3 regions of the Eubacterium limosum genome follow, and region 2 is predicted to be linked to each of the others. Evidence: riboswitches for the same ligand, from Rfam matches in the RefSeq annotation. Region 2 holds a riboswitch; each other region holds the start of a gene.
What was found. A riboswitch is a leader RNA that binds a small molecule or an ion and turns the genes downstream of it on or off. The one in region 2 is predicted to bind molybdenum cofactor.

Region 1: another riboswitch for molybdenum cofactor. It lies ahead of B2M23_RS06890 (ABC transporter substrate-binding protein); the one in region 2 lies ahead of B2M23_RS13650 (ABC transporter substrate-binding protein).
Region 3: another riboswitch for molybdenum cofactor. It lies ahead of B2M23_RS20380 (ABC transporter substrate-binding protein); the one in region 2 lies ahead of B2M23_RS13650 (ABC transporter substrate-binding protein).

The regions. Positions count from the first base shown of each region.
Region 1 is NZ_CP019962.1:1,479,411-1,489,255, forward strand. It holds gene B2M23_RS06875 (formate/nitrite transporter family protein) at 155-931, shown strand; gene B2M23_RS06880 (flavoprotein) at 1,081-1,617, shown strand; gene B2M23_RS06885 (class I SAM-dependent methyltransferase) at 1,760-2,599, shown strand; molybdenum cofactor riboswitch at 2,600-2,717, shown strand; gene B2M23_RS06890 (ABC transporter substrate-binding protein) at 2,796-3,893, shown strand; gene B2M23_RS06895 (FecCD family ABC transporter permease) at 3,991-5,037, shown strand; gene B2M23_RS06900 (ABC transporter ATP-binding protein) at 5,039-5,818, shown strand; gene B2M23_RS06905 (CD3324 family protein) at 6,271-6,549, shown strand; gene rsgA (ribosome small subunit-dependent GTPase A) at 6,688-8,007, shown strand; gene B2M23_RS06915 (arsenic metallochaperone ArsD family protein) at 8,078-8,464, shown strand; gene B2M23_RS06920 (transketolase) at 8,736-9,581, shown strand; gene B2M23_RS06925 (transketolase family protein) at 9,581-9,845, shown strand, end outside.
Region 2 is NZ_CP019962.1:2,907,716-2,917,560, forward strand. It holds gene purD (phosphoribosylamine--glycine ligase) at 1-657, shown strand, start outside; gene B2M23_RS13625 (chloride channel protein) at 726-1,967, shown strand; gene B2M23_RS21455 (Ig-like domain-containing protein) at 2,025-3,785, opposite strand; gene B2M23_RS13635 (MFS transporter) at 4,029-5,252, opposite strand; gene B2M23_RS13640 (ABC transporter ATP-binding protein) at 5,279-5,977, opposite strand; gene B2M23_RS13645 (ABC transporter permease) at 5,961-6,668, opposite strand; gene B2M23_RS13650 (ABC transporter substrate-binding protein) at 6,747-7,616, opposite strand; molybdenum cofactor riboswitch at 7,711-7,828, opposite strand; gene B2M23_RS13655 ((2Fe-2S) ferredoxin domain-containing protein) at 7,969-8,220, shown strand; gene B2M23_RS13660 ([Fe-Fe] hydrogenase large subunit C-terminal domain-containing protein) at 8,207-9,845, shown strand, end outside.
Region 3 is NZ_CP019962.1:4,329,444-4,339,288, reverse strand. It holds gene B2M23_RS20385 (FecCD family ABC transporter permease) at 1-806, opposite strand, end outside; gene B2M23_RS20380 (ABC transporter substrate-binding protein) at 871-1,911, opposite strand; molybdenum cofactor riboswitch at 1,902-2,036, opposite strand; gene B2M23_RS20375 (DHH family phosphoesterase) at 2,134-3,045, opposite strand; gene gpmA (2,3-diphosphoglycerate-dependent phosphoglycerate mutase) at 3,285-4,028, shown strand; gene B2M23_RS20365 (sensor histidine kinase) at 4,214-5,530, shown strand; gene B2M23_RS20360 (nitroreductase family protein) at 5,562-6,116, shown strand; gene B2M23_RS20355 (methyltransferase family protein) at 6,188-6,865, opposite strand; gene B2M23_RS20350 (NAD-dependent protein deacylase) at 7,032-7,760, shown strand; gene B2M23_RS20345 (DMT family transporter) at 7,787-8,716, opposite strand; gene B2M23_RS20340 (helix-turn-helix domain-containing protein) at 8,706-9,566, opposite strand.

The DNA of each region.
Region 1 (9,845 bases), 1.4 Mb from region 2:
ATTATAATCCCTTTGGAAGTAATGTTATAGTAATTTATAGCCATTTTTTATCCTATAAATATAAAAAATAGTCTAAAAAGAATAAAAATTTACACTTTAACAAAGTTTAAAGCTATGATATAATTTTGGAATAAACATTCAGGAGGTGTGTGAAATGAATGGTTTTCTTTCTCCGGCGGAGATTGGAGATGTGTGGGTTGGGAATGGTGTAAAAAAGGCCTCCCTTTCCATCGGTAAAATGCTGCTTCTCGGCATTTTTGCGGGTGTTTTTATTGGTTTTGGCGCCCATGGTTTTTTGCTGGCGACAGGCATTGGTAAAGGCGCTTTAGGTGAGGCCATGATTGCTAAGTTTATCGGCGCTTCGGTTTTCCCGGCAGGCCTGATGATGGTAATATTATGCGGTGCGGAGCTGTTTACGGGCAATAACCTGATGACACTGGCCCTGATGGATAAAAAAATTACCATCAAGGGAATGCTGACGAACTGGGTGATTGTTTATATAGGAAATTTAATCGGATCAATCCTGTTGGCTTTTGTTTTGGCTAAAAGCGGCCTTTATGCAGATGCAGTGCTGGACAAAGCGATGGCCGTTGCACAGGCAAAGGTTGGGATGCCTTTTTCAGCAGCGCTTATCCGCGGTATTCTATGTAATATGCTGGTTGTTTTAGCATGCTGGATGCAGGCCGGGGCAAAGGATATGATCGGTAAAATTTTTGCGATTTGGTTTCCGATTATGCTTTTTGTTTTTGCAGGATTTGAACATAGTGTTGCCAATATGACCTATATTCCTCTTGGGATTTTCCTGGGTGCGGATGTCAGCTGGGGACAGATGTTTGTGAATAATCTGCTGCCTGTCACAATCGGCAATATTATCGGCGGTGCCATAATCGTGCCTTGTGTTTACTATTATGCATATATTTACAAAAAATAAAGAGTGAACGAGTGAATGGAAATAATGATAAAGTACCCTTTTATATATGAAAGGGTCTTTTTTATATAAATTTAAGAGCGGCTTATGAGTTCAGATCTATTTGTGCTATAATGAATAAGAAAATTTAAATGTTTACAGGAGAAATGAAAATGCTGATTGGAAAAAACATAACCATTGGGATTACGGCGTGTACGCCGGTTGACCAGATTACTGGACTTATCCGGATGCTGCGAAATGAAAAAGCAGAGGTAAAGGTGATATTAACCCCGAATGCCCTTAATTTTATTACACCGCTTCCACTGCGGCGCGCGTCGGGGAATCCTGTTGAAATCGACCAGTTTGAGGAACCAAAGGTATGGGATCCTGAGCACAAAACCTCCGACCAGTCTGATTTGCTGCTGATCGCTCCAGCCTCCGCCAATACTATCGGCAAAGCAGCCAATGGCATAGCGGACAATTTACTGACGACGACTATTCTTTCCACCACAGCGCCCATTGTGTTTGCAAATAATATCAATCCGATGATGTATAGCAAGCCCAGCGTGCAGCGGAATATCCAGACTTTGAAGGAAGATGGCTGTATTTTTGTTGAAAACGGGGAGGGCAGAGCGCCTAACCGTATGCCTTCTAATGATCAGATTTTCCAGACGATCATCAAGGTATTGGAGAAAATGACAGAAGTTTAGAAAATGGAAAACGTAGGGTAAAAAATTGTTTTTAGTGGAAACTGTATGGACAATTTTTAAAAAAAGCGATAAAATGTAAAAGTAAATGTTTTCAGAATCAACTAAAGAAATGATCCGGTAAAACAGGAAATGCGGTGAAATTATGAATGGATTAGTAAATTGGGCAGCAATTTCAGAATTAAGCCATCCAGCAGCTAAGGCAGGCCCCATGGATAGTGATCCTGCTAAAATGTGGGGGTCGGTTGCGCAAATGTATAATAAAATGGCGCAGCTGGAAAGAGAGTATACACAGAATCAGCTGGACGCTTTGATTATTACAAAGGAAGATACAGTATTGGACGTGGGTTGTGGACCTGGCAGGCTCTCAGTACCGATCGCCGGTATGGCGAAAAGTGTCACGAGCCTGGATGTGGCGCAGCAAATGCTGGAAAAGTGCCAGGAAAACGCTGACGCTGCCGGTGTGTCAAATCTGACCACCAGGCTTTTGAATTGGGATGATGTAAAGCCCGGTGAGAATATCGAAAAGCATGATATTGTCATCGCGTCACGGACAACAGCCCTCGCTGACCTTATCAAGCTGAATGCATTGGCAAATAAATATGTCTTTATTCTTTGCTGGGCCAAAAACCCCAGCTTGAAGCATGTGCACGATGCTTTGTTTTACGGTGTGGATGATGCGCTGAAGCCGATACCTCCAATGAACCGTTTGCTTGGATATAATGTGAATTTTAATCTGCTCTACGATATGGGCGTAAACCCAAACGTTAAAATTGTGACAGATGGCTTTCACTGCGATTACGAAAGCCGGGAAGCAGCGTACAATGATTTGAGAACCCTGCATCCAGTACCGGAAGACCGGGAAGAAGTTTTCAGGAAAAACGTGGATGAGTGGCTTACGGATTTACCGGGAGGCGGCGTCTCTTTCAGGCGTGAGACTGAAACCTATGTCATGTGGTGGAAACCGGGAAAACTGGAGCTGTAAAATTAAATATGCATTCGAGTCCACAGGCCTAAAGGAAATCCCATGGCTGCGGACCGATGAGTGTAGGGGGAAACGCCTGCGCTTTCCGTATTTGAGAAGAATGCAATTGAGCTGTTTGATACCAAACGGGCATATTCTTAAACGGAGTATGCCCTTTTTTATATATAAAATATAGGGAAAGAAGGAGATGTGAGAAATGAAAAAATTTAAAAAAGCCCTATCTGTGCTGTTAGTGCTGGTGCTTCTCAGCTTTACTGCAGCTGGCTGTTCACAAAACAACGGTGACACAGCGAAGTCAGACAATGCGGCGGGTGACCGCACCATTACTGATATGTCGGGTGTTGATGTAACGGTTCCGGCAGAAGTGAAATCGGTCATTAACCTTTGGCCATCCAGCAACCAGATTATGATTACGCTGGGAGCGCAGGATAAGCAGACTGCCTACATGGCTACCCTGCAGAAGCCAAGCTTTATCTGGATGCAGATCGTTAATCCAGCCATTATGGAAAAACAGACAGTCGGCGGAAATGGCGACGTGACTGCTGAAGAGCTGTTAAACCTGAAACCGGATCTGGTTATTACCTCTAGCGATGAGGACGCCGAAGCTTACCGCGCTGCCGGCCTTAACGCTGCTTGTATGATGTTCAATAATTATGACGGTTTAAAAGAATCTGTCTTAAAAACCGGTGAAGCACTGGGAACCAGCGAAAAGGAACGGGCGGACAAGTACGTTGAGTATCTGGAAAAGAACATTAAGCTGGTTCAGGACCGCTTAAAAGATGTAAAAGATGAAGACAAACCTGTTGTACACTATGTCGATGGACAGAGCGGCACCAGTCCCTACAAAACAACTGGAAATGGTACAATGCAGGAAGAATGGCTGACCATGGCTGGCGGCAAATTATCTACAGATGGGATTCTTCAGGGAATGAGCAAGGAAATTACACCGGAGCAGTTCCTGAGCATTAATCCGGATGTGATCATTGTTGGCGGAACTGGACAGGCAGATGCCTATGATGCCCTGATGAGCGACGCGTCACTGGCAAACCTGAAAGCGGTTCAGGACGGTAAGGTTTACCGCAACCCGCAGGGGACCTTCCAGTGGGACCGTTTTGGTTCAGAGTCTGCGTTGCAGGTACTTTGGGTGGCTAAAACCTTATACCCTGATAAATTCGAAGATATTGACATGAAAAAGGAAACCATTTCCTTCTACAAAGATTATTTAGGCTATGATCTTTCAGATGAATACGCGGATGCGATCTTAGCTGGCAAAAATGCTCCGGATGGGCGCTAAGCCGGATTAAGGGGCATAAAGAAATAATGTGAAAGAATAAACAGTCAAAGCCGCCGAGTGCTCGGCGGCTTTTTTGAAAATAAAAGGACAAAATTGTATGGCGAGAGATATAAAAGAAAACAAGGTGAAAAATCCAGAAGACAGGCCATTGGGTTTAGTTTTGGCACTGGCAGCGATTATTGTTATTGCGCTTATTTTAACAGCGCTGTGTGTGGGGCGTTATCATGTACCGGTAGTACAGGCTGTCAAAATATTGCTGTCCCAGATATTCCCCATCACACCAACCTGGGATAAGACAATGTATGATGTTATTATCAACCTGCGGCTCCCGCGTGTGCTGGCTGCTGTTTTGGTCGGCGGTTCCCTGGCATTGGCCGGGGCCACCTATCAGGGGATGTTTAAAAACCCTCTGGTATCGCCAGATCTTCTGGGGGTTTCCGCTGGAGCCTGTGTGGGTGCGGCTGTTGCAATCCTGATGAGTCTGGGGAGTGGAATGACACAGGTGCTGGCCTTTGCGGGCGGTCTTTTAACAGTGTTTGTCACCACCTCCATTCCTAAGCTGATGCACCGTAATTCAACCCTGATGCTGGTACTGGCTGGTGTGATTGTAGGCGGATTTATGAATTCGATCATTGGTCTGACAAAATACATCGCAGATACGGATACTCAGCTGCCTGATATGACCTACTGGCAGCTGGGGAGCATCGCGAAGGTTACCTATCCCACGCTTATGGCCATTGCGCCGATTATGATCATCAGCGGCGCAGTGCTTATTATCATGCGGTGGCGAATTAATATTTTATCTCTCGGGGATAATGAGGCGCGGTCTCTGGGCGTTAATCTGCGCTTTGAGAGAGGGATTGCCATCATCTGCTCTACTGTGCTGACAGCCTCGGCAGTGTGTATGAGCGGAACCATCGGGTGGATCGGACTCGTTATGCCACACCTTGGAAGAATGGTGGTGGGCAGCAACAACGTACGGCTGCTGCCGGTTACCACACTGCTCAGCGCCGGATTTCTGATCATCATTGATACCCTGGCCCGGACGCTTACCGGCGGGGAGCTTCCACTTGGTATTTTAACCGGCTTTATCGGAGCGCCCTTCTTTACCTGGGTATTGATCAAACAAAGGATGAGTGCGTGATATGGCATTACTGGAAGTGAAAAAAGCAGGCTTCTCCTATCCCACAAGGGAAAATGTTTTTACCGATATTTCATTCACACTGGAAAAGGGAGAGATTTTTACCATCCTTGGCCCAAACGGAGCGGGCAAGTCAACGCTCCTTAATTCCCTGGCAAATTTGACGCCTCTGACAACCGGTGAGATATTGGTGGACGGTGTGCGTCTGGATAAAATGAGCTCCAGGGAAACAGCCTTTAAAATTGCTTATGTCCCCCAGACTACGGAAATAACCTACGGCTACTCTGTCAGGGACTATATTGCTATGGGAAGGGCCGCGCATGTGGGAATGCTGGTGACGCCAAAGAAAAAAGATTACGAAATTGTAGATGAAACCATTGCGCTGCTCGGCATTGAACACCTCGCGCACCGTCTCTGTACTCAGATCAGCGGTGGTGAAAAGCAGCAGGCATGTATCGCCAGAGCCATCGTCCAGCAGCCGGAAATTATTCTTTTTGATGAACCGACCTCCGCGCTGGACTACGGCAATCAATTGAATATTATGCGGCTCATTAAAAAACTGTGCGGCCGTGATTACGCAGTTATCATGACAACCCATAATCCGGACCAGCCGATTTTGCTGGAAGGGAAGGCAGGCATCCTGGACCGAGACGGGCACATGATAACAGGCACAGTAGGCGATATATTGAGTGAAGAAACTCTGAGTGCCGTATACCGCACAGCCCTGCACCTGGTCTATGTGGAGGAGGCAGAGCGGATGGCATGTATTGCGGCCAAGATTTAAGGCGTTTTGACAAGAAACGGCCCAGATGTTATAATTTAGAAAAATGATTGAAAGAGGTGTGTTGATGTCGGTTTTGTCTGTTTACAGGGTTCTCAACTAAATACAGTTGAAAGGGTACAGCGATGATGGGGGTGGACTCCTTTGTTTTGCTGACCTTTTTAGAAACATACCAGACAGACTGCTTCAACTTATCGAATCTCATGGCGGTGCAACGGCTTTTGCGGTTGTACGGCTTTATATTTGATCTATACTGCCCGCAGGAGCATTCTGCACCTTTATAGGTGTGGTGTGTTGGCCGCGGGCTTTTTGTATTCAAATTTACGACGAAAGGGAAAGCTTTATGAAGTACGCATCGGATCGTTGTGCATAGCAGGGGCTATCGCATGACATCAGAATAATGATATGTGTATAGCCCTTGCTTAATCCTAAAAAAATAAATTAGGAGGAGCATAATGAGCTATATCAAGGCAGGCGACGTGCTGCCAAAAGAACTTCTTGACAAAATTCAGGATTATATTGACGGAGAATACATATATGTGCCCCGCAAAGAGACAAACAGAAAAGGCTGGGGGCAGAATACCAATCGAAAACAGGAAACGCTTTTGAGAAACCGGGAAATTTACAGGCAGTATACAGAGGGTATGTCTGCCGCCCGCCTTTCGGAGATTTATTTCCTGTCTCCCAAAAGTATACATAAAATTATTGCAAAATGTAAGCTGGAAAACCAGTGATGAGAGCGCCGCAGCTAAAAGCCCTGCGGCGCTTTTTTATTTCAGAAAAATAAAGGCGGTTGTTGTGCCAGTTTAAGAGCATGTATAATGTTTGTGCAGGAAAGGGGCAATTCCTGAAAAACAGATTGGAGAAAACAAATGAGAAAGAAAAAAGTAAAAGAAAATATTCAGATACAAGATGCAGAAAAAAATAAGATAAAGGCGATGGTTGTAAAAATAATGAATAAGCAGGCTCAGGTTCTGGCTGGAGATAAGCTGCTGACCTGCCTGTTGCCACAGACGATGGTTTCAGAGAAAAATGCGCTGGTGGTTGGAGATCGTGTGGCAATAAGCCCTGTGGATAACGATACATATAAATTATCTGAAGTGCTGCCAAGAGAAACAGAGGTTTTCAGGGGAAGCCGGCGTTCGCCAGGAGAAAGAATACTAATAGCGGCCAATGTACACTATCTTTTAGCCGTTGTGACAGCCGAGTATTTCAGGCATCAGGCAGGTTATCTGGAATCTGCTGTTATTGCGGCCAGACGGGCAGGAGTTAAAATCATTATTTTGATCAGCAAATGGGATATGGTGGGTGAAAGGGAAAGGGAACTGCTCGAGGAGAAAATAAACCTTTATCGGCAAACCGCAGACCTGGTCTTTGCCGGGTCAGAGCAGGCTGAGATGGAAGCCATGATAGAGGAAGTGTCAAACAAAACAGGGGTGGTCGTGGGCGACCGGTCCTGCGGTAAATCGACCCTGATCCATAAAATTCTGAGCAGGCTCTCGGAGGAAGTGGAAACCCCGGTGAAATTTCCAGGCACTCACAGCAGCCAGATGGAGTGCGGCCCCCAAAATACCTGCCTTATTGATACCCCGGGCTTTCGTGATTTTGCGCTGCAGGCCGTTGCAGAGAATGAAAAAAATACCACCTTTCCAGAAATTGCCCGGCTGGCTCATCAGTGCGCGTTCAGCAGTTGTACGCATACGCATGAGGAAGGCTGTGCGGTGCTGCAGGCGCTTCGGGAGGAGTGTATTGAAAGAGAACGGTACGACGCCTATCAAAGTATGGGCGGAAAACCTTCTAAGCCGCAGCAGAAGCCAGACTACAGGCGTACAGCCTGCACAGAAAGCTTTGTGTGTAAGGTGTGTGGTGCTCCCGTCGCACCGGAAGGAGCTGGCAGTGAGCACAGGAACCATTGCCCCAAATGCCTGTCAAGCCTCCATGTCGATAAAAAGCCCGGGGACCGCGCTTCCTTATGTCATGGTGTTATGGAGCCGGTGAGCGTCTGGGTTCGGAAAAATGGAGAGTGGGCGATCATTCACAGATGCCGTCTGTGTGGTGTGCTCAGTTCAAATCGCATTGCGGCAGATGACAATCCAGCACTGCTCATGTCCATTGCGGTCAAGCCGCTGGCGAGGACACCCTTTCCCCTCAATAAGCTGGAAGAAGTGTTTGGCGGAAAGTGTGAGCCTTAAGAACACTCAGAAAGCGTTTCGGCCTGTTGCTTTGGGGTATTTAGAAAGAAAAACGAAAGCAGGTGTCATAATGATGCATCATATAGAAATTTTCGATCCGGATATCCAGTGCTATGCTGGCGAGTGTGAGCCCATGGGTAATAAAGAATACATGCGGATCACCACCATGGTAGAGAATCTGAAAATAGCGGGAAAAGACATTATCCGTTACAACCCTATGCAGGAGCCTTCACTCTATAAGGAGATGCCTGAGATCCAGCAGCTTATGGATGAGAAGGGAATAGCAGCCCTGCCGGCAGTGATGCTGGACGGAAAAATCGTCAAGAGCGGCGAGTATCCATCCAATAAAGAGCTGCTGGACTGGTCGGGATTAAGCCAGGAGGAACTGGTTAAAACCATCATGCAAAAGAAAATGTCAAATTGTAAATGCGGTAATGATCTGGATTGCTGCTGCTAAATAAAAATTTCTGAGAGGACCGGCAAAGCTTGCCGGTCCTCTTTTCTTAATAAAAAGCTTAAAAAATTAATACCAATTTCCCTAAAAATTTACACCATGACGGGTTAAAAGAAAAAGCACCAGATTACGTCTCAGAAGAGCATGACCAGTTAAAATCGTTAAAATATAGACAATTTAAGAGGGGCAAAAAGGCTTGACAAACGGTTACACTGCAACTATACTAGTCTTAACTGGTCATGACCACTAATGATGACCGAGAGGGGAATTACTTGTGGATAAAATCGAATTAATTGAGAGAAAGGCGTTTAATATCCGAAATGATATTGTAAAAACCATTATAGAGAATGGTGATGGTCATGCCGGACCGTCCCTGTCCTGTACGGACATTCTGGCGACACTGTACTTTGGAGTGATGAAGGTCGATGTTAACAAACCCAAATGGGAAAAAAGAGACCGCCTTATCCTGAGCGCGGGTCATAAATGCCTGGCGCTGTATGGAACGCTGATTGAAAAGGGATTTGAGAGTGAACGGGTACTGCATAGCTATAATCATTTGGGGACAATCGTGCCGGGTCATCCGGATATGAAAAAGTTCCGGGGTGTGGATTTCAGCTCCGGCGCTCTGGGGCATGGGCTGCCAATTGGCTGCGGCATGGCTCTGGACGCAAAGCTTAAAGACCATGAAAACCGTGTGTTTGTACTTATGGGCGACGGCGAGCAGGGAGAAGGCTCTAACTGGGAAGCAGCAATGTTTGCAGCGCACCATAAGCTCGACAATCTGGTTGCCATTATCGACCGAAACGGCCTGCAGATCAACGGTACAACAAAAGAGGTGCTCAACAGTGCAGATCTTGCGGAAAAATATAAAAGCTTTGGATGGGCGGTAGAGATTGTGGACGGCCATGATGTGGCGGCAATGCTGAATATTTTTGAACAGACGCCTGCTCAGGCAGGAAAGCCAACAATGGTTATTGCCAATACCATCAAGAGCAAGGGAATGTCCTTTGCGGAAAACAATGTGAAGTATCACCACTGGAATCCTGGGAAGGATTCTGAGGAGGCCAGACAGGCATTGGAAGATTTACACAGCTATCAGGAAGCAAAGGGGTGGTCATAATGGCAGGAACAAAGTTAAACCCAAGAGATGTCTTTGGCGAAGTGCTTTTGGAAATTGGAAAAACAGATGAACGCGTTATGGCAGTATCCTGTGATTCTGGTGCGGGCTCAGGCATGAACCCTTTTAAAGACGCGCTGCCCTTACAATATTTAGAGGTTGGGATTAGCGAGCAGGACGCCATCGGTATTTGCGCCGGTCTGGCGGAATCCGGCAGAGTGCCTGTGGTATCAGCGATCGCACCCTTTATCAGTATGCGGTGCTTTG
Region 2 (9,845 bases):
GGCAATGTCATTGTGCCTATGGAAAGCGCCCAGGATTATAAGCGCGCCTACGATAACGATGAAGGCCTGAACACAGGCGGTATGGGTACCTATTCTCCTAACGTTTTGTTTGATAACGCGGTGCTGAACAAGCGCATTGAAGAAACCATTCTGACACCGATTATTGAGGGCTTCAAAGCAGATGGTATGGACTTTAAAGGGATTCTTTTCATTGGTCTGATGATCGAAAATGATATGCCCAAGGTTCTGGAATTTAATGTCCGCTTTGGCGACCCGGAAGCCCAGAGTGTGCTCATGCGCATGGACAGCGATCTGGTGGACATCATGGAAGCCTGTATTGACGGAAAGCTTGCAGACTGTGATATCAAGTGGAAGGATGAAGCCGCAGTGACGGTAGTTCTTGCCTCTGGCGGATACCCGGGACCTTATGAAAAAGGTCTTGAAATCACTGGAATTGAGGATGTGGAAGGCTGCGAAGTATTCCACGCCGGAACAGCTCTCAGGGATGGCAAGCTGGTAACCGCCGGCGGGCGTGTCCTCTGTGTTTCCGCCCTGGGTGACGACCGTGAGGCAGCGAGAGCCAAGGTCTACAGCCAGATAGATAAAATTAAGTTTGACGGTGCACGCTACCGGACAGATATTGCAAAAATGGACTGATGACAGTATAATAAAGGCACGCAATGGGATTTGCGTGCCTTTTTCTGAATAATCTGGAGGAGAGTACCGTGTGGAATAAAATAAAAAAGAATATCGCACTTGGGATATTTATCGCTGTTTTAGGCGCAGTGGTCGGAGCTGTTGTATGGTTTCTGCTGTGGCTGATGAATCTGGGCATTGACTTTTTATGGATCGGACTGCCCGGAAAATTTAATATTCCAGTCTATAACCTGATAATCTGTGGCGTCGGCGGGCTGCTTGTGGGGCTTTTGCAGACAAAGTTCGGTCCCTGTCCCAGCGAGCTCAGTGAAGACATGGCGGCCATCAAACAGGGCAAACGCCTGCCCTACAATAATCTGCCGGTCATCGCGGTCTGCGCGCTGGTACCCCTCATTTTCGGCGGCAGCCTCGGGCCCGAAGCCGGGCTGACCGGTGTGATCGCCGGCCTGTGCTTTTGGCTGGCTGACCGGTTTAAGTATGCCTATGAGGAAGTGGAGGACCTGGCGCAGGTCGGGATCGCTGCCACACTGGGTGTTATCTTTCATGCCCCTCTCTTTGGTTTCGTGAATCAGGTTGAGGACGAAAAGGGCGGGCAGGCTATCCCCAAAAATTCAAAGATCCTATTGTATTTTATCGCCATCTTTGCCGGCTTTGGCATTTACATTCTGCTGTCTGGATTGTTTGGCGGCGGTATGGGGCTTGGCCGTTTTGGGCACATCACTGTCGGGCGCAATGAGCTTCTGGCAATGCTGCCTCTTGCCCTTGTGGGCGCGCTCTGCGGCATTCTGTATTTTTATTTTGCCAAGGGTGTCAAGGTGATAACCGCTCCTCTTGAAAAACATAAGGTGCTCCTGGGAATTATCGGCGGTTTGGTTTTAGGCGGTGTTGGAATGCTGTTGCCCTTTACCATGTTTGCGGGCGAACATCAGATGGGTGAAATGATGGAAATCTGGCAGACCCTGCCCATATGGCTGCTGTTTTTAACAGGGATTGTCAAGCTTTTGATGATCAATATCTGTATCGGTACCGGCTGGCGTGGTGGGAATATTTTCCCCATTATCTTTTCAGCGGTCTGTATAGGCTATGGCTTTGCCGCTCTTTTTCCAATGGTCGACGCGACCTTCTGCGTGGCTGTGGTAACCGCAGCAGTGGCTGGCGCCATTATGCGCAAGCCCATTGCAGTGGTCATGCTCCTGATCATCTGCTTTCCGGTGGATGCCATTATTCCCATGTGCGTGGGCGCCATCATTGCGGCGTCTATTCCTCTGCCTAAGCGATTCCGGCAGATGGCTGACGCTCAGGGAGAATAAAAGAACACATAAAAAACACTCCGCTTTTACAGTAAAGGGAGTGTTTTTTGTTTGTATCTATTCGCTTCTTTTACGTTTGATCAGGGCAATCACACCGATGAGAATTCCGCCGCCGGCAAATAAGCCGATGATGGAAGGAATCATCCAGGCTGGAACATCCCCGTTCATCAGGGCAGCCTGACGGATACTGGTATCCGGGTTGGTGCCTGTAACAGTGGCGGCCAGCTTCTTAATAATATTGCCGTCTCCGCTGCCGCCGTCATTGTAGGTCTGGGTGGTGCCAGCGCCTTCGTTTGAATCCAGTGCTTTTACTTCGATTTCGCAGGTTGCGGTCTTGCCGTTGGCTGTTGTTGCGGTAACGGATGCGGTGCCTTCCTTGATGGCCGTAACCTTGCCGTTTTCATCAACCGTTACGACGCTTGCGTCACTGGAGCTCCAGGTAACATCGGCGTTGGTGACATTTACGGGCTTGACCGTTGCTTTTAAAGTGGTACTGGCATCTGGCTGAATTTTCAGATAGTCATTGGACAGCTTGACATCCGTTGCTGCTACCGGTGTTTTGACAGCTGCGTAGTAGCTGAAATGCGGTGCTTCAAAGGATACGGTTTTGCTGTCTTTGTCTGCTACAGCATTGTCAACAACATTTACTTCATCCTTACTGTCATCAAAATGAACGATTTTGATATCGCCATTATCCTTGTATTTTTCATTCAGATCAAGCTCAACGGAAACAGTTCCGCCTTCTGGCTGTTTTTCTTCATTTGTGGTTTTATCAACGGCCTTGATATCCAGGATTTCCAGAATTTCGGCTTCTGGATCCAGTTTGTTCTTCACTGCCTGATCCGCTTTGTTTTTAACTTCATCGCTGACGGATGAAACCTTTAATTCCGCATCTGGCAGAACCTTGCTGTCCGCGGAGACCTTTACCTGAGTGCCATCCACATCTGCGGTTGCCTCGACTTTTTCAGGCTGAGGCGTGGGTTCAGGAGTCGGCTGAGCAGTTGGCTGAGGTGTTGGCTCTGGGGTTGGCGCTGCCGTTGGCTGAGGGGTTGGTTCAGGCGTTGGTGCTGCAGTCGGCTGAGGTGTTGGTTCAGGAGTCGGCTGAGCAGTTGGCTGAGGCGTCGGTTCAGGTGTTGGCGCTGGAGTCGGCTGAGGTGTCGGTTCAGGTGTTGGTTCTGGAGTCGGCTGAGGCGTCGGTTCTGGGGTTGGTTCTGGAGTCGGCTGAGGCGTTGGCTCAGGATCTGCATTGTCTAACAGATAAATATAACCCAAGAAATTGCCGCCCATGCTGTTGGCATTGTCATAGTCCATATAAAAATCACGATAGCTCCAGCCAGAGTTGGAGGTGATAACCTCATTGCCGTTGACTTCCTCAACAACAGCCACATGGCCGCACCAGCCATTGGTTATTGAGCCGTCCCATACGGCAATGGCGCCTACAGCAGGTTCAGACCCATAGGCAAAACCGCCGCGGCCTTCGTCGTAAAGCTCTTTATTGTCAGACCAGAAATATTTCGCATTGCTGCGGAAACTGCCCCAACCGTTAGGATTGCTGTTCACACGATTGTTTGGAAGGGGATAGCCCAGAATTTCGTAGGCACGGCCCCAGGCGTAGTAGGTACAATTACCTCCCGTCAAAGGGTTTAGCTCAAACGGATTTCCACTGGACTGGCTGTAAGGATAAGAATAATAGTCCGGTTTTTCAGTCCTTGGTGAGAATTCCGCAGCCTTTACGGTCGGTGCAAATTGCAGCGAATAGGCAAACAATAGGCAGACGCATAAAAGCGAAGGAACAAATTTGTGAATAAATTTTTTCATGCTGTGATTCTCCTTCTGAAATGATTTCGTTAAGCATAATAATGTAAAATAATGAAGATCAGTTAACTGCTGGTAGGAAATATTATACCTTATTTCATACCGTATTTCCTTAAAATGTAACGAATTCTTAAAGAAGAAAATCCAATTGTAACAGAATTGCAAACAAAAAATATAGCTGTTGATTTTTAAGTTTTCAATAAGAGGCGTTTATTAAAACAAAAGTCAATTCTAAAAGTTGAATGCCTAATTTTCCTGGGAACGGAGGATTTTATTGTGATAAACGACAAAGCCGCACAGGGCGGTAAGAATACCAGTAGCAATAATGATCAGCCGGACGTCAACCATATCCGCCAGGGGACCAAAGACCGTCATGCCGATCGGAAAGGCTGTGGCGGCCATAATCTGGACAAGACTGAAAACACGGCCCTGCATGGCTTCCTCCACCCGTTCCTGAAGCAGGACGGTGATGGGCGCGGTGATAAAGGGAACGGTTAAGCCCACAAAGAGCATAAACCCTAAAAAAACAAGAAAAACTGGTGAAAGACCGAGCCCAAGACTGAAGATACCACACAGGGTACTGAAGACCATGATGGTGGTTACACGGCTCTTAAAGCCGCCCCAGGCGGCAATGAGGAGACCGCCGATCATGGCGCCGACACTGTAGATGACTTCGTTGGCAGTCAGATACCAGACCTCCCCGCCAAAGGTTCTGGCAATGAGGAGGGGCGTCAAAAAGGCTGTGGGTGTCACTAAAAACATGAGCAGCGCATAAAAAATAAGCAGCACCTTGATAAAAGAATGCCGGTAAGCGTAGAGAATGCCAGTTTTTAAATCGGAAACAGTGCCCGTGTCCTTGGCAGACTCAGCCCGTTTGTGGGGTGGAATTTTGAGGAAAGAAAGCAGAGAAATACCAATGATGGCAGTGACAACGTCAATGAAAAAGGTCGATTCCACAGACACAGTGGCCAGCAGGGCGCCGCTGACTGCCGGAGCCACAATCATGGTCATGTTCTGGAGGCTTCCGTTAAAGCCGGTCACACGCATGAGCATGCTTTTGGGCGTGATCTGCGGAATGAGCGCGTTGACGGTAGGGGTCTGGATACCAGTGCCGACCGAACGGATAGCAGATACCAGGAAGATAATCCATAACTCACGGTAGCCCACGAAAAAACTGAAAGCCAGCCCCAGTGTGGACAGGGCAACCAGAGCGTCGGCGCAGATAATCAGATATTTCCGGTTGTATCGGTCTGCCCACACGCCGGCAAAGAGGGAGATCAGTACCTGTGGAATAAAGGTGACAAGTGTGGAAATGGTCAGCATTATCCCAGAGGTGGTGGTCAGAGTGACATACCAGATAATGGCATACTGGGTGAGTGAAGAGCCGAGCAGGGAAACGGTCTGGCTGGTTAAAAAGAGGATGATCCGTTTTTTCCAATCTTTATCGCGGGTACTGGCTTGCTGGTTCATTGGTTCCTCCTGAGGGCGGCTGCCCTTTAGTTTAAGGTGATAAAATCCTGAATGACCGGATTGTCCGAGGCTTTAAAAGCTTCGACACTGCCGTTAAAGAGGAGCCTGCCGGAATCCATAAAGCTCAGGGTGTCACAGATGCGGTAGGCCTGGCTTGGGTTATGGGTGATGATGATAACGGTCAGTCCGGCTTCACGGTTTCTTTTAATCAGCGCGGCTTCAATAATTTTCAGGCTCTGAGGGTCAATGTTGGCGGTGGGTTCATCCAGAAGCAGGGTATCCGGTGAAAAGGACAGCGCGCGGGCCAGGGCTGTTTTCTGGGATTCGCCGCCGGAAAGCTTTTTGGCGTTCTGTTTTGCGATCTCCTCGATTTTAAATTCTTGCAGCAGCCCCTCGACGATGGGAGCGGCAGCAGCTTTTCCGTACTTGCGTATTTTCAGGGGGTAGGCGATGTTATCATAGACCGACATGGCAAAAAGGTAGGGGGTGTGGCTGGCATAAGTCAGCTTTTTCAGCACAGCTTCATCACCGGGGAGGCCGTTGTAGGTGATGGCGCCGCTGGTGGGCGCGAGAAGCCCGGCGACAGATTTCATCAGCGTGGTTTTTCCCGAACCGTTAGGGCCTAAAATCCCGTGAATTTTCCCGGATTCAAGGCACAGGCTGTCCAGTGACAGGACGGTTTTTCCGTGATAAGTTTTGGTGAGTTTATCAATCGCGATTTGCATAAGGATCTCCTACCATATATTTGTACAGGATTGAATTGGTCACAAAGGAGATGACCAGCAGAATAATGCCCATGGCGATGGAAACCGCGTATTCGCCCATGTTATTGTTCATGGCAATAAAGGTGGTCATGACCCGTGTATAGTTTTTGATATTGCCGCCCACGATCATCACAGCGCCGACCTCGGATACAGCCCGCCCAAAGCCGGTGACCAAAGCGATCATGATGCTGGCCTTAAGCTCCCGGATCAGCAGGAAGAGAATATCCCGGCCGCCAGCCCCAAGGGTTTTTCCCATGGTTACCACAACCTGGCCGTTGACGGTGGTGTCGTTAAACACAATGCCCATAATAATAGGCGTAACGAGGATCACCTGGGCGATGATCATGGCGGTGGGCGTGTACATGAGCTTTAAATGCCCTAAGGGGCCGGAGCGGGCGAGTACCAGTGAGGTGAACAGGCCGATGATGACCGGCGGAAAAGACATAAAAGTGTAGAGCAGCCGGGATACGATCCGCTTTCCCCTGAATTCCTTAATGCCGAGCAGGATGCCCAGGGGCACGCCGAGAACGGTGGAATAAATGGTGGAGGAGAAGGATACGTATAAGGAAAGCCCGACAATCTGGTAGATTTCCGGGTCGCCGGAGATCAGCAGATGGAAGGCCTCGATGAAGCCATTGATAATATAATCCATAGGAAACCTCGTCAGTCTGTCAATTCAAAATCAGCGCCCGAAAAACGGACGCTGACAAATTCTAAATTCAGTTAATGCTTATTTGCTGGCGTTTGGCACAAAGGTTGGTTCGCCATTGATTTTATAATCGGCGATGGCCTTTTGCGCTTCGTCGCTTAAAATCCATTCCTGGAATTTTTTGGCGCCGTCGGTATTCAGCTCAGCACTGACCTTGTCAGGATTGACGACAATGACTCCGTACTGGTTATACAGGTTATCGTCTTTTTCCACAACAACCTCAAGATCCAGATTATCCTTCATATTTAACCAGGTAGCGCGGTCAGACAGGGTATAGGCTAATTTTTCATTGGCCATTTTCAGGGTATCGCCCATGCCAGAGCCGGATTCGATGTACCAGGGCTGTCCTGCCGGGGTAACGCCTGCTTTTTCCCACAGGCCCAGCTCTTTGGTATGGGTACCGGATTTGTCGCCTCTGGATACAAATTCAGACTGGGTTTCAGCAATGGTCTGGAAGGCTTTTACCGCGTCGTTTGGAGCGACTTCTTTCAGTTTTGCCGGGTCATCCTTACTGCCCAGAACAATGAAGTCATTGTACATAACGTCAAAACGTTCGATGCCATAGCCTTCCTTGACAAAATCCTCTTCCTGAGATTTTGCATGAACCAGAAGCACATCGGCTTCTCCGTTTTTGCCCATTTCAATGGCTTTACCAGTTCCAACGGCCACAACCTTTACGGCAATGCCGGTTTCCTCTTCAAACTTGGGCAGGAGCACATCAAGCAAACCGCTGTCCTGTGTGCTGGTCGTGGTGGCCATAATGATTTCACCGTTGGAGCCTGGCTCCAGCTTTTCGGTTTTAGCAGTATTGTTGCTGCTGCATCCTGCCAGGCCGATGACCATGGCCAGAGTCAGCAGCGCGGCCAGAACCAGTGTCAATTTTTTTTTCATTTCTCTTCCTCCTTGATAATGAAAATTAAATATATAAAAGAATAATCTTCTATACCATTGTAATTTGCGAGGAGGAAATAAACGCAGACCGCACGTTTAGTTTACCAACTATCCTTCTCACACTGGAAAGCACAGCCGTTTCCCGCTGCACTCTGACGATTTTGAATCCATGGATTGACTTTAGGATAAAAAATTCGGATAGATAAATCTTTAAAACGATTTCGATATGACTATTTTAACAGAAAATGGCGAAGAATTCAAGCGGCAGTACTAATTGACAAGGGCTGTCAGGCGTGCTAGGATTAATCTGTCAGAAAAACACAGGGATTAGAACAATATTGAGGAGTAAAAAATGAAAGAAATACATATTTGCATTGGCAGTGCCTGCCATGTCAAGGGTTCCTATCAGGTGGTACAGCGCTTCAAGGAGCTGGTGGCCGAACGGGGCCTCGAAAATGAAGTGGAGCTGATGGGTACCTTCTGTCTGGACGCCTGCAGCGACGGGGTGGCTGTCAAGGTTGACGATCATATTTATACGGTTAAGCCAGAGGGCGTGGACCAGCTGTTTGACCAGATAATGGAGGGAAATAATGGGTGTCATTAATTTTACAAAGGCAAGCTGCCGGAATTGCTATAAATGTATCCGATACTGCCCGGTAAAGGCCATTAAGCTAATGGACAATCAGGCTCAGATCGTTGAGGACCTGTGTATTGGCTGCGGTAACTGTTTTCGGATTTGTCCGCAGAATGCCAAATATGTGGCCAGCGATGTGGACAGCATCAGGCAGTGGCTGGAGGAAGGGCCGGTGGTTCTGAGTTTGGCGCCGTCCTTTCCCGCCGGGTTTAATGCAGAAGACCCCCTGCAGGTGCTGAGCGGACTCCGGGCTTTGGGATTTACAGTGATTGAGGAGACCGCCATTGGGGCAGAGCAGGTCTCAAAATACTATGCCAAGGATTACTGGGGGACAAAACGCCATGTGATCACAACCTCCTGTCCGACAGTTAACATGATGATTGAAAAATACTATCCCGATGTGGTGGAATACCTGAGCGAGGTGGTATCTCCCATGACCGCTCACGGTATGATGCTGAAGGAAAAGTATCCCAACGCGAAAGTTGTGTTCGCAGGGCCCTGCATCTCAAAAAAGATGGAAGCCGTCGACGCTGCCAGGCCGATCATCGACGGAGTGCTGACCTTTGATGAGCTGGATGTGTGGTTTAAGGAAGAAGGCATTAATGTATCCGATATGCCTACAGGCGGCTTTGACGCGGCTGGCTGTAATGTGGCGCGGTTCTATCCGCTGGCCGGAGGTGTGGAAAAAACCAGTATACCAGGCGTGCAGGGCGTCCGGCGGGTCATAAAAATTGATGGCCTCAAAAACTGCCGTGACTTTCTGGATGATATCGGTAAGCTGGAGGGCCAGTACTGGATCGAAATGAACGCCTGCGTCGAGGGCTGTGTCAACGGCCCGGGCAATACCCACAGCCCTCTGGTCAAGTATGAGCGGATCGAGCGTGTGACAGATTACATTAATAATAATGCCCGCAAAGACCCGGAAGCAGCTGAGCAGGCGCCGGATTTCAGCCGTGGCTTCGCTGTTGAGAAGAAGGACCCCTTTGCGGGTGTGCCGGAGGAAGCCATTGAAGAAATTCTGCGGCAGACAGGAAAGTTCACCCCGAAGGATGAGCTGAACTGTGGTACCTGCGGTTATGACAGCTGCCGTGAAAAAGCCGCGGCAGTTTACTGCGGCATGGCGGAGTTAGACATGTGCCTGCCCTTTATGCGCAACCGCAACGAGGCCATCTCTAATCTGATTATCGCGTCGACACCAAACGCCATCGCGGTGCTGGACAAGGATTTCAGGATTGTTGATTTTAACGGGGCGGCCGAAAAGCTGTTCAAGACCGCCAAAACCGATGTGCTGCACAAAAATTTCGTTGAAGTCTTTGACTACAACCCGTTCAAAAAGCTGGACAATGTCGAGGGAAATTACTACAGCGGCCGGGGACTCTACACCCGCGGCAATATCCATTTTATGGAAATTCTGACCTATATCCCAGGACAGAAGATGTACATGGGAATATTTGTGGACATCTCCAGAGAGATCAAAAAGGAACGGGCATACCAGAAAATGCAGGAAGAAACCCTGGACATGGCCCAGAAGGTCATCGACAAGCAGATGCGTGTCGCCCATGAAATCGCAGAGCTGCTGGGTGAAACCACTGCCG
Region 3 (9,845 bases), 1.4 Mb from region 2:
TGGGGCATGATCAGCCCAATCCAGGCGATGGTTCCGCTGATACAGACAGCGCTAGCTGTCAGCAGGCTGGCGATCAGGATGATGACCCATCGGATTTTCTTGACATTAACCCCAAGGCTCTGGGCTTCAATGTCGCCAAAGGAAAGGATATTAATCCGAAAGGAGAGGCTCAGCAGGATAAGTGCACCAACAGCAAAGACAGGCAGCACAGAGAGAATTTCATGAACTTTTATGGAAGACAGACTGCCCATCTGCCAGAAAACAATGGCGGTGAGGTCCGTATCATTTTCAGAGGTGAATTTCATAAGTCCGAGGATTGAATCCATAAAGCCGCTGGTGATGATACCGGCAAGCACCAGGACAAGGTTGCTCTGGTTGCGCAGAAGCTTTGGAAAGGTCATGGTCATGAGCATGGCGATGATGCCAAAGGCAAAGGCAGACAGCTGGCGCGCAAGCATGCCGCCGCCCAGAAGAATCGCCAGTGCCGCGCCGACACAGGCACCCTTGGAAACGCCGAGCAAATCCGGTGATACCAGCGGGTTTTTGAAAATGCCCTGATAAACCGCACCGCAGAGTGAAAGCACTGCGCCGATGCTGACCGCGGCAATGACACGGGGCAGCCGAATGACAAAAAAGACGTTTTCCATAGCCAGATTCCCCGGCACGCCTGTCATTTTAGTCTGGATGGCATGGAGCATATCCTTGGGATTAACTGTATAGCGCCCCACACAGCAGGCAATAACAATGAGCGTGAGCAATATAACCGTCAGTATAATAATGAGATGTCGATGTTTTGTGTTCTTCATAGCAGATAAAATGAAAGGGCCGGCAGGCAATCGTAAAGCCCGCCAGCCCGGAAGACCTCAATGCTTATTGAAGCCCAAGCTGTTCCTTGGTAAAGGTTTTGCCATAGACCATCTGATAGAAGGCATCGACATCCTTCATAAAATCATCTGAGTTGTAAAGATCTCCGTGGAGATTATTGGCTGCCCAGCAGACACCCAGTACAGAGGAGGCAGTGGGGTAGTCCCACGGCTCCAGGGAGGATGGAAAAACATAAACGGCTTTGTTCTGAACCGCTTTGATACTGGTCCAGGCTGGGTCATTCAAGATATCGTCCACCTTATATTTGGCGTAGGAGGGTACCCAGATGATGTCGGGATTCCAGCCTACAATCTGTTCAATGCTCACATCGGCAAATTCACCTTTTTTGTCCAGACCGCTGACCGCATTGGTGCCGCCAGCCTTTTCGATAATATAAGTTTGAATCATGGCGTCAGGCGCAACAGTGAGAGAGCTGGTGCCGCCTAAAAACAAAATGGATGGCTTTTCTGAAGCAGCACCTACCTTTTTGCTGATGTTGTTGATTTTATCATCGATAAAGGAAGTGATCTCTTCAGCCCGTTTGTCTTCACCCAGAGCCTTTCCCACAATTTTTAAAGAGTTCGTGACTGTGTCAAAACTTTCATCATTGGGGAGGGCAACCACTGCAGGAACATTAACTTCGGCAAACTGGTCAGCCTGACTGGCAAAACGCTCAGGCAGAATAGCGAGGTCTGCGCCTAATTCCATAACGGTTTCCATATTGATGTCTTTGCCCTTACCAATTTGGGGAAGGTCATTGTATCCGTCGATTACTTCCTCATACAGGCCACGGGCCATGTCCTTGTTGCCAAAGCCGGCAATGTACTTTCCGCCGCCGCCAATGACAACTGCGGTATTTAGGGATGGATTATGTGTTCCCACCACCTTGGTCGCCGGTGCGGTAAGAGTAACCTCGCGTCCAATGGCGTCTGTGACCTTGATTTCGCCGAAGGTTTTGTCGGATGAGGCGTCCTGCTTAGGGCTGCAGGCAGTCACACTTAAAATCAAAGTAAGGGCCAGAATCATACATAGCAGTTTTTTTTTCATTTTTTACTCCTTTTCAAATACGGAAGGTAAAGCCGTTTCCAGCATTACCCTATCGTGGCAAAACCATGGACAGGTGATTTTGGAAGCCTGTATTTAGGTTAAGGCCATCAGAGTTTGTTCAATAAATCCATTATAGCATGGTTTGATAACGTTTTAAAGAAGAAAAAATAAAAGCCCCCGGTCCTGTGACAGAAGCGGGGGTTATAGAAAGGTAAATTTCGATTAAGGGTTCACAAGCTCATTCAGCAGTTTAGGCAGCTTGTCTTTGATTTCCTCGTCTTTAAACTGACAGGTACCGACCGCTTTGTGACCGCCACCGCCGTATTTCAGCATTAAACTGCCAACATCGATATCGGAGGTCCGGTTTAAAACAGAATAGCCAACAGCGACTGAACAGCCCAGTCCGCCTTTGCCACTGACAATCCAGGCTGAGATGTTCTGTTCAGGGTACATGCTGTAAATAAGAAATCGGTTCCCTGTATAAATAGGGTCTACGCCACGCAGGTCAGAAATGATAACATCACCATCGGTACGGGTATATTTGCTTACCATTTCCTTGAACCTGGCTGTCTGCTCAAAATAAATTTCGATACGCTCCTGGACATCCGAGAGGTTTAGAATCTCATCAGTGGACATGGTGCGGCAGGCATCAATGAGCTTTTCCATCAGCTGGTAGTTGGAGATGGTAAAATTACGCCAGCGTCCAAGCCCGGTTCTCGGGTCCATTAAAAAACCAATCAGTATCCAACCTTCAGGGTTTTGAATTTCATCAATGGTCAAATTGCCGGAGTCTACCTTGTCGACTGCAGCCAGCATTTCATTGAAGTGTGAAAAACGTTCCTCACCGCCATAGTATTCATAAATAATTCTCGCACAGGATGGTGTAATACGGCTTTCACCTTTGTATTTGCCTTCAAGCTGGTTGCGCTCAAACTCACTGGAATGATGGTCAAACCAGAGGCCGCAACCCTCCACAAAGGGGACGTTTGCCAGACAGTCATCTTCGTTGATCTCAACCAGGCCATCCTGTAAGTCTTTAGGATGGGCAAATTTCCAATGATCAATGATTCCGGCTTCCTTGAGCAGTGCGCCACAGACAAGGCCGTCGAAATCAGAACGGGTAATTAATCTCATAATATTAGCTCTCCCTCTCAGATATTATAATTATCAAAATTGATGTTTTATTGCTTGTATGTCAATTATAGTTGATAATACCAGGGACTTCAACTTGATTCTAAAATAAAATTTAGATAAAGATAGGAATAAATCTCTGCTGTGAAAATAATGAGTATAAAAAGGAATCATTTTTGAAAAATATGCAATTTTCAGAGACTTTTGGGTATAATTATTTAAAAGAACAGGAGATGATAAAGATGAAGCTTGTACTTTTAAGACATGGTGAAAGTGAATGGAACCGCCTGAACCTGTTTACAGGATGGACGGATGTAATTTTATCGAATAAAGGTATCAAAGAAGCTGCAGACGCTGGTAACATGTTAAAGGGGAAGGGCTATGATTTTGATATCTGCTACACCTCTTTTTTAAAAAGAGCAGTGGATACCTTAAATGTGGTTCTGGATACCATGGACCGTGCCTGGCTGCCGGTTGTAAAGAACTGGAAGCTTAACGAACGCCATTATGGTGCCTTGCAGGGCCTGAATAAGGCGGAGACAGCAGAGAAATACGGAGAGGAACAGGTCAAAATCTGGCGCCGCTCCTTCGATGTCCGTCCCCCGGCCCTTGAACCGGATGACCCCAGAAATCCGCAGCTGCAGGAACAGTATCGAAATGTGGAAAAAAGCGAGCTGCCTCTGGCAGAAAGCCTGAAGGATACCATCGCCCGTGTCATCCCTTATTATGAAAATGTGATCAAAAAGGATATGCTGGAGGGAAAACGTGTTCTTCTGGTAGCCCATGGCAACTCGATCCGGGCACTGGTCAAATACTTTGAAAACCTGTCAGAGGATGAGATCATGGGCGTCAACATTCCAACCGGTATTCCTCAGGTCTATGAATTTGACGATGACTTTAATATGACAGACCACTATTATCTGGGAGACCAATCCATCATTGAAACACGAATGAAAAAAGTGGCTGAGCAGGGAAAAGCAAAATAAAAAAACAGAGAAAAACGGTGCTCAGGAAGTCACCGTTTTTTTGACGTGGGAAGACAATGCGCTGCCTTCTAAAGGATAAATGGTATGACCATTTTAAATGCTGGTTGAATGCAGTGACGGATTCACTTTGCATCTTGGACTCTTTTTCGTTATAATAGAATCAAAAGTAAGGGGAGGAAACAGACATGGATGCACTCAGTTTATGGAAAATTATTATTACCGCACCCTTTGGCATTGTCTACTTCCTGCTTTTATCAAACTGGCGTTTTTCAAAAACCAAAACCTTTCTGATTACCGGAGCGGGAATACTCGGAGTCATTATTCTTGATATTTTAATGGAGCTCAGGCTGCCATATACTCTGAATGATCTGGAGTTTCGTCTGCTGCATATTGTTATTGCTGTTGGTTTTAATATTATCCTGTCCCGTTATAATGATGCGAGGACCTTTTTCTCCTTTCTTATGTCGTGTACCTTTGTGGCGATCCAGGATCTGTTCTGCGGTATCTTAGCACCGTATATGCCAAATGGTATCGGTCAGCTTTTAAATCAGGTATTGATTTTTCTGGTGATAATACTGGTAATCATAAAATTTATCCGGAATCCGCTTCTTGAGACACTCGAACAGCTGCAAACAGGTTGGATACGCCTGTCGTTGATCCCTATTTGCCTGCTGCTTTCGTTTTTAAATGTCGCTTCCTATCCTGCGCCGTTAAATGAACGGCCCGAAAACATTCCGGCGGCCAGTGGTCTCTGTGTCGCTATTGTTTTATATAATGGAACCATCTATACGATCCTTAAGCAGCAAAACAGCTATTTTCAGAGCACGAGGGAGCTTTCCTCCATGCAGCTTCAGGTGACATCCCTCAAAAAACACATGCAGGGCATTGCTGAGAGCGAGGAGAATCTCAGAATTTTTCAGCATGATCTCAGGCATCTTACCAGTGCGTTGACTGTATGTATCAAGACAGGGCGTGACGATGAGGCGCTGGCCCTCCTGGCTTCTATGAATAGTACCATTGAGAAAATCAGCCGCCCGGCGGTTTATTACTGTGAGGATGAAGTGTTGAACGCCGTACTGTCTGTTTATGGGCAGATGGCTGAAAATGCAGGTGTTGAGGTGAGCATAAAAGTTGATCTTCCGGAAGAGCTCCCCATCAGCGGTGAGGAGATATCCCTGGTTTTCGCCAACGGCATTGAAAACGCCATTAACGCCTGCCATCAAATGGACAGCTCTGATGAGCGGAAAATCGGTGTTGTATGTTCTCCGGTAGGATCACAGCTGTTTCTTGAGATTACCAATACCTATACAGGCAAGATATTGTTTAATGCAGAAACGGGTTATCCGGAAACACAGGCAGAGGATCATGGCTTTGGAACACAGAGCATTTCGGCCTTTGCCAGACGGTATGGCGGTTTGTTAAAATATAAAGCGGAAAACGGTTTATTCTCAATGCGGCTCATTCTGCCGCTTTATGAGGATAGAAGCGACATCACGCTGTAGCCAGTTATTTTAGTGGAGAAAGGGAATAATAATGAAAAACGAAACACTGCAGACGATTCTAAAGCGAAGGAGCATCCGAAGTTACCGAACAGATCAGGTTGCCAGGGAAGAGCTTGAAACCATTCTGGAAGCAGGCATGTATGCGCCTAATGCAGGAGATCAGAGATGGAATTTTACGGTCATCCAAAATAAAAAGATGCTTAACCGGATGGAGAGTCTTGCAAAAGAAACCGCTAAACAGCTTGGCGGCCATCTGGCAGATTTAGGAAATGATCCGGAATTTGCCTGCCTCTATGGCGCGCCGACACTCATTGTCGTTTCAAGTTCAGAAGAAAATGTTGGTCTGGACTACGATTGCTCTACCGCCATGGAAAACATGCTTCTGGCCGCAGAATCAATGGACATCAGCAGCTGCTGGATTTATTTTATCCTGCTGTCCTTTTTTTCGCGGGAGGGAGAACAGCTCAAAAAAGATCTGAAAATTCCCGGAGGATACAAACCGTCAACCGCAGCAGTTTTTGGATATAAGGCTGAAGAGGTTGAGGCGGCGCCCCGCAAAGAAGGCTTAGCGACGTGGATTTTGTAAAAGTATGCTAAAAAAACTGTGTGCAGACCGTCGAGATAACAAAATAACTGGTCTGCATACAGGTTTTATGTTTACCAGACAAACGGAATTAATCGGTATTTTACCTGTTGGGCATAGCTTACATAGCCGGGGAAAGAGGCCAGCAGCGACTTATCCTCATAATAGGTTCTCAGGATCAGCAGAAGGACAATGACAGCAGACACAATACCTGTGGCCCAGCCAAAAATCATCGCGACAGTGATGGCCCAGAAGCTCATGAAAAGATAGCCGGGATGTCTTACAAAATGGTAAGGACCACCGGTACAGACGACAGGCTGAGCATCCTTCAGCATGGGCGTATCCGTCTCATAATATTTGTTTGAAAGCAGCGCCCAGGACATCAGCAGGTTGGCGATGGCGCTGAGGACGAGTCCGGCAGCCACAACTGGCTGAGAGAGCGAAGACCAGTGAAATCGGGTTTCCAGCCCAGCGACAATATATATGCCATAAAAAGCCAAAGGACTGCAAAAATTGCGAAGGGTGATATCAATCCCGACAGCCTTTTCTGCATTTTTTTCTGGAAATGACAGAGCGTTTGGGTTACGGTGTAATAAGACAGCCAGCGTGGCGGCCATGACAATCAGATATAAAATAAAATAAATCCAGCCACGTATACAGCCCAGCGTGCCGGCTGCAATTAAAAAACAGGCCAGACTCAATATTTTTTGCAGCATTGCCAGAGCGGCAAAGCCAATGGTTTGTTTTTTCATAAAGCAGTCTCCTGACAAAAGTTGTATTTTAAAAATGTGGTTATTATACCATATCTCAAGGCGCTTATACAGTGGCGGAGGCTGATTTTATCATTGCTTTAGCAGAAATGTTTGATTTTTTTATCATAAAGTGTGATATACTAAAAATAAAAAAGAGGTTTTAGCCATGGAACAGATTGATCAATTGCAGAAAATTATTGATGAGGGTAAAAGCATTGTTTTTTTTGGTGGCGCAGGTGTCTCAACAGAAAGCGGGATTCCCGATTTTCGCAGCAGTAATGGCCTTTATATGCAGGAGTACCGTTATCCGCCTGAACAGGTGGTGAGCCACAGCTTTTTCGCCAACCATACAGAAGCCTTTTATGATTTTTACAAAAACAAAATGATGTTTCTGGATGCTAAGCCAAACGCTGCCCATATGAAGCTGGCAGAGCTTGAAAAATGCGGCAGGCTTAAAGCCGTGGTGACACAAAATATCGATGGCCTGCACCAGGCTGCGGGCAGCAGGACTGTTTATGAACTGCACGGCAGCATTCACCGCAACTATTGTCAGAAATGCGGAAAGTTTTTTGATGCCGCCTATGTCAAAAATACTGAGGGAGTACCAAAATGCGACGCCTGCGGAGGAATGATTAAGCCAGACGTAGTACTGTATGAAGAGGCGCTTGATTCGGATACCATCCAAAAGGCAGTGCAGGCAATCAGCGAAGCAGACACGTTGATTATCGGCGGAACATCCCTGGTTGTTTATCCGGCGGCCAGCTTTATCGACTATTTTAGAGGAAAGAATCTGGTAGTTATTAATAAGGATGTCACTGCCAGAGAATCAGAGGCTGATCTGGCGATCCACGATGCCATTGGCAGGGTTATGGAACAGATCAAGGTTGAGTGTTAATATAGAAAAAAGGAGGAGCTGTGTGCTTAGTCGCGCAGCTCCTCCTTTTTATTTATTGTTTTCTGACGTTTGAAATCAAGTCGGCTTTCTGAAAGGAACAGGCCGGCGATGGTCAGTCCAATGCCCAAAACGGCCGGAAGAGTAACGTGCTCATGCAGAATAATGACAGAGGTAACAACCGTAATAACCGGGACCATGTAGATATACACACTGGTTTTGACTGGACCCAGCAGCTTGACAGCCAGATTCCAGGTGACGAAGCAGAGTGCCGATGCGCCAAAGCCCAGAAATAAAATGTTTGCCAGATTTTTAAACTCAGTAAAAACGGAAAGATCCAGATGAAAACCAAAAATAAACAGGGCCGGGATCATAAAAAGCAGGCCATAAAAGAAGATTCTTCGGGTAGTCAGGATGGTTCCGTAGCCAAAAGTGCTGATTTTTTTGGTGAAGGTTGAGTAACCGGCCCAGACGACAGCGGCGGCGATGGCAAGCAGATCACCTGCAGGGTTGAGCTGTACTGTATTGTCACCGCGGAAGCTGATGAGGCAAATGCCCGTGATCGCCACGACAAATCCGATGAAAAACCGTGGACCGGGCCGCTCTCCATGAAGGAAAAAATAATCAAACAATGCAGTGAAAAAGGGAGCAATGGCAATGATCACTCCGACATTTGCCGCCAGAGTAAAAGTGAGGGCAAAGTTTTCCAAAAGAAAGTAGAGCGTAACGCCGAGAAGACCAGCGGCTATAAAATAAAGCTCCTGCTTGCAGTTATCCAGCTTAAGGTTTTTGGGAGCGACCAGCCATAAAACGAGATAACCGAGAAAAAAGCGGTAAAACAGAATCTCAACGGGGGTGAGCAGCCGCAGAAGCACTTTTGTGGCAATAAAAGTAGTTCCCCAGATGATAATGGTAAAAAAGGCAGCGATATGGCCAATGGATGCGCTTTTAGTGTTCATTTGGGGGAGCCTCCTTATTTGAATGCTTGTCTATTTGAAAGATTTTCTGGTACTGTCTGGGCGTCAGTCCAATAAAATCCTTAAAAAAACGGGAAAAGTGGCTCTGGTCCGAAAAGCCTGTCATGGCAGCAGTATCGATGGCTGGTATGCCCTGTTCCAGCAGTTTTTTAGCCCGCTCAATACGAATTGACTGGAGATAACGGTATGGAGAGACACCGACCTGTTTTGTGAACAGCAGTAAAAAATAAGACTTGCTGAGCCCGGCAAGAGCCGTTAAATCGTCCAGAGAGATGTTGTCTGAAAAATGATCTTCCATATAGGTGCAGACAGCTTTGATTTTATTATCTGGCTCAGCAGTATTGCTCTGTTCAAAGGGGGAGCTGTATTCACGAAAAATCTGTTCCAGAAGCAGAAAGAAAGCTTCTTCCTTTTCAAACCGTGATGAAAGTTCAACGATACCTGTATAGAGATCATTCAAAGCCGATGTAATATCACTTTGATAGACGACGTTCTGGGTAAAAAATGGCGTGTAAGGCTGACCAGTAACTTCACGAGCGGCGCGCTGCATAATATCAGATGGAATATTGACCGCTCGGTAGTCCAGAATTTCTCCGTTTCTTGGAGAGCAACGGTGGCTGTCTCTTGGATTAAAGAGCACCAGATCCCCGGCGCTCAGGTCATACTCCTGGTCTTTGCACCACAGATGCCGCCGCCCGCCTTCCACAAAACCGATGACGTAATAATCATGAAAATGGTTGGGAAACGGCTGCACAATTCCGGTCAGATGGTATGCTTCGATTTTTAGTTCTGTATCATAATAAACATGCCTTTGTTCTTGTTCAAATGTCATGTAAATACCTCTCTTTCTGGCTTTATTTTAGCAGAAGTACCGGCTGGTGTCTTGTATGATCTTCCAGATGAAAAATAAAATTTTAAGGAAAAGAATTGAACCGCTCTTTATAATATTCACAGCCATAGGAAATGGATTGCATACAAAGTGGAATGGTGATACAATAAGAATAATTTATATTTACACAAAACGTTTAAATTGAAAACTCGCGACAACCGATCAATCCATCAAATCTATGATAATAAAATTTAAGGCTTTAGATACCTTGATATAAAAGGT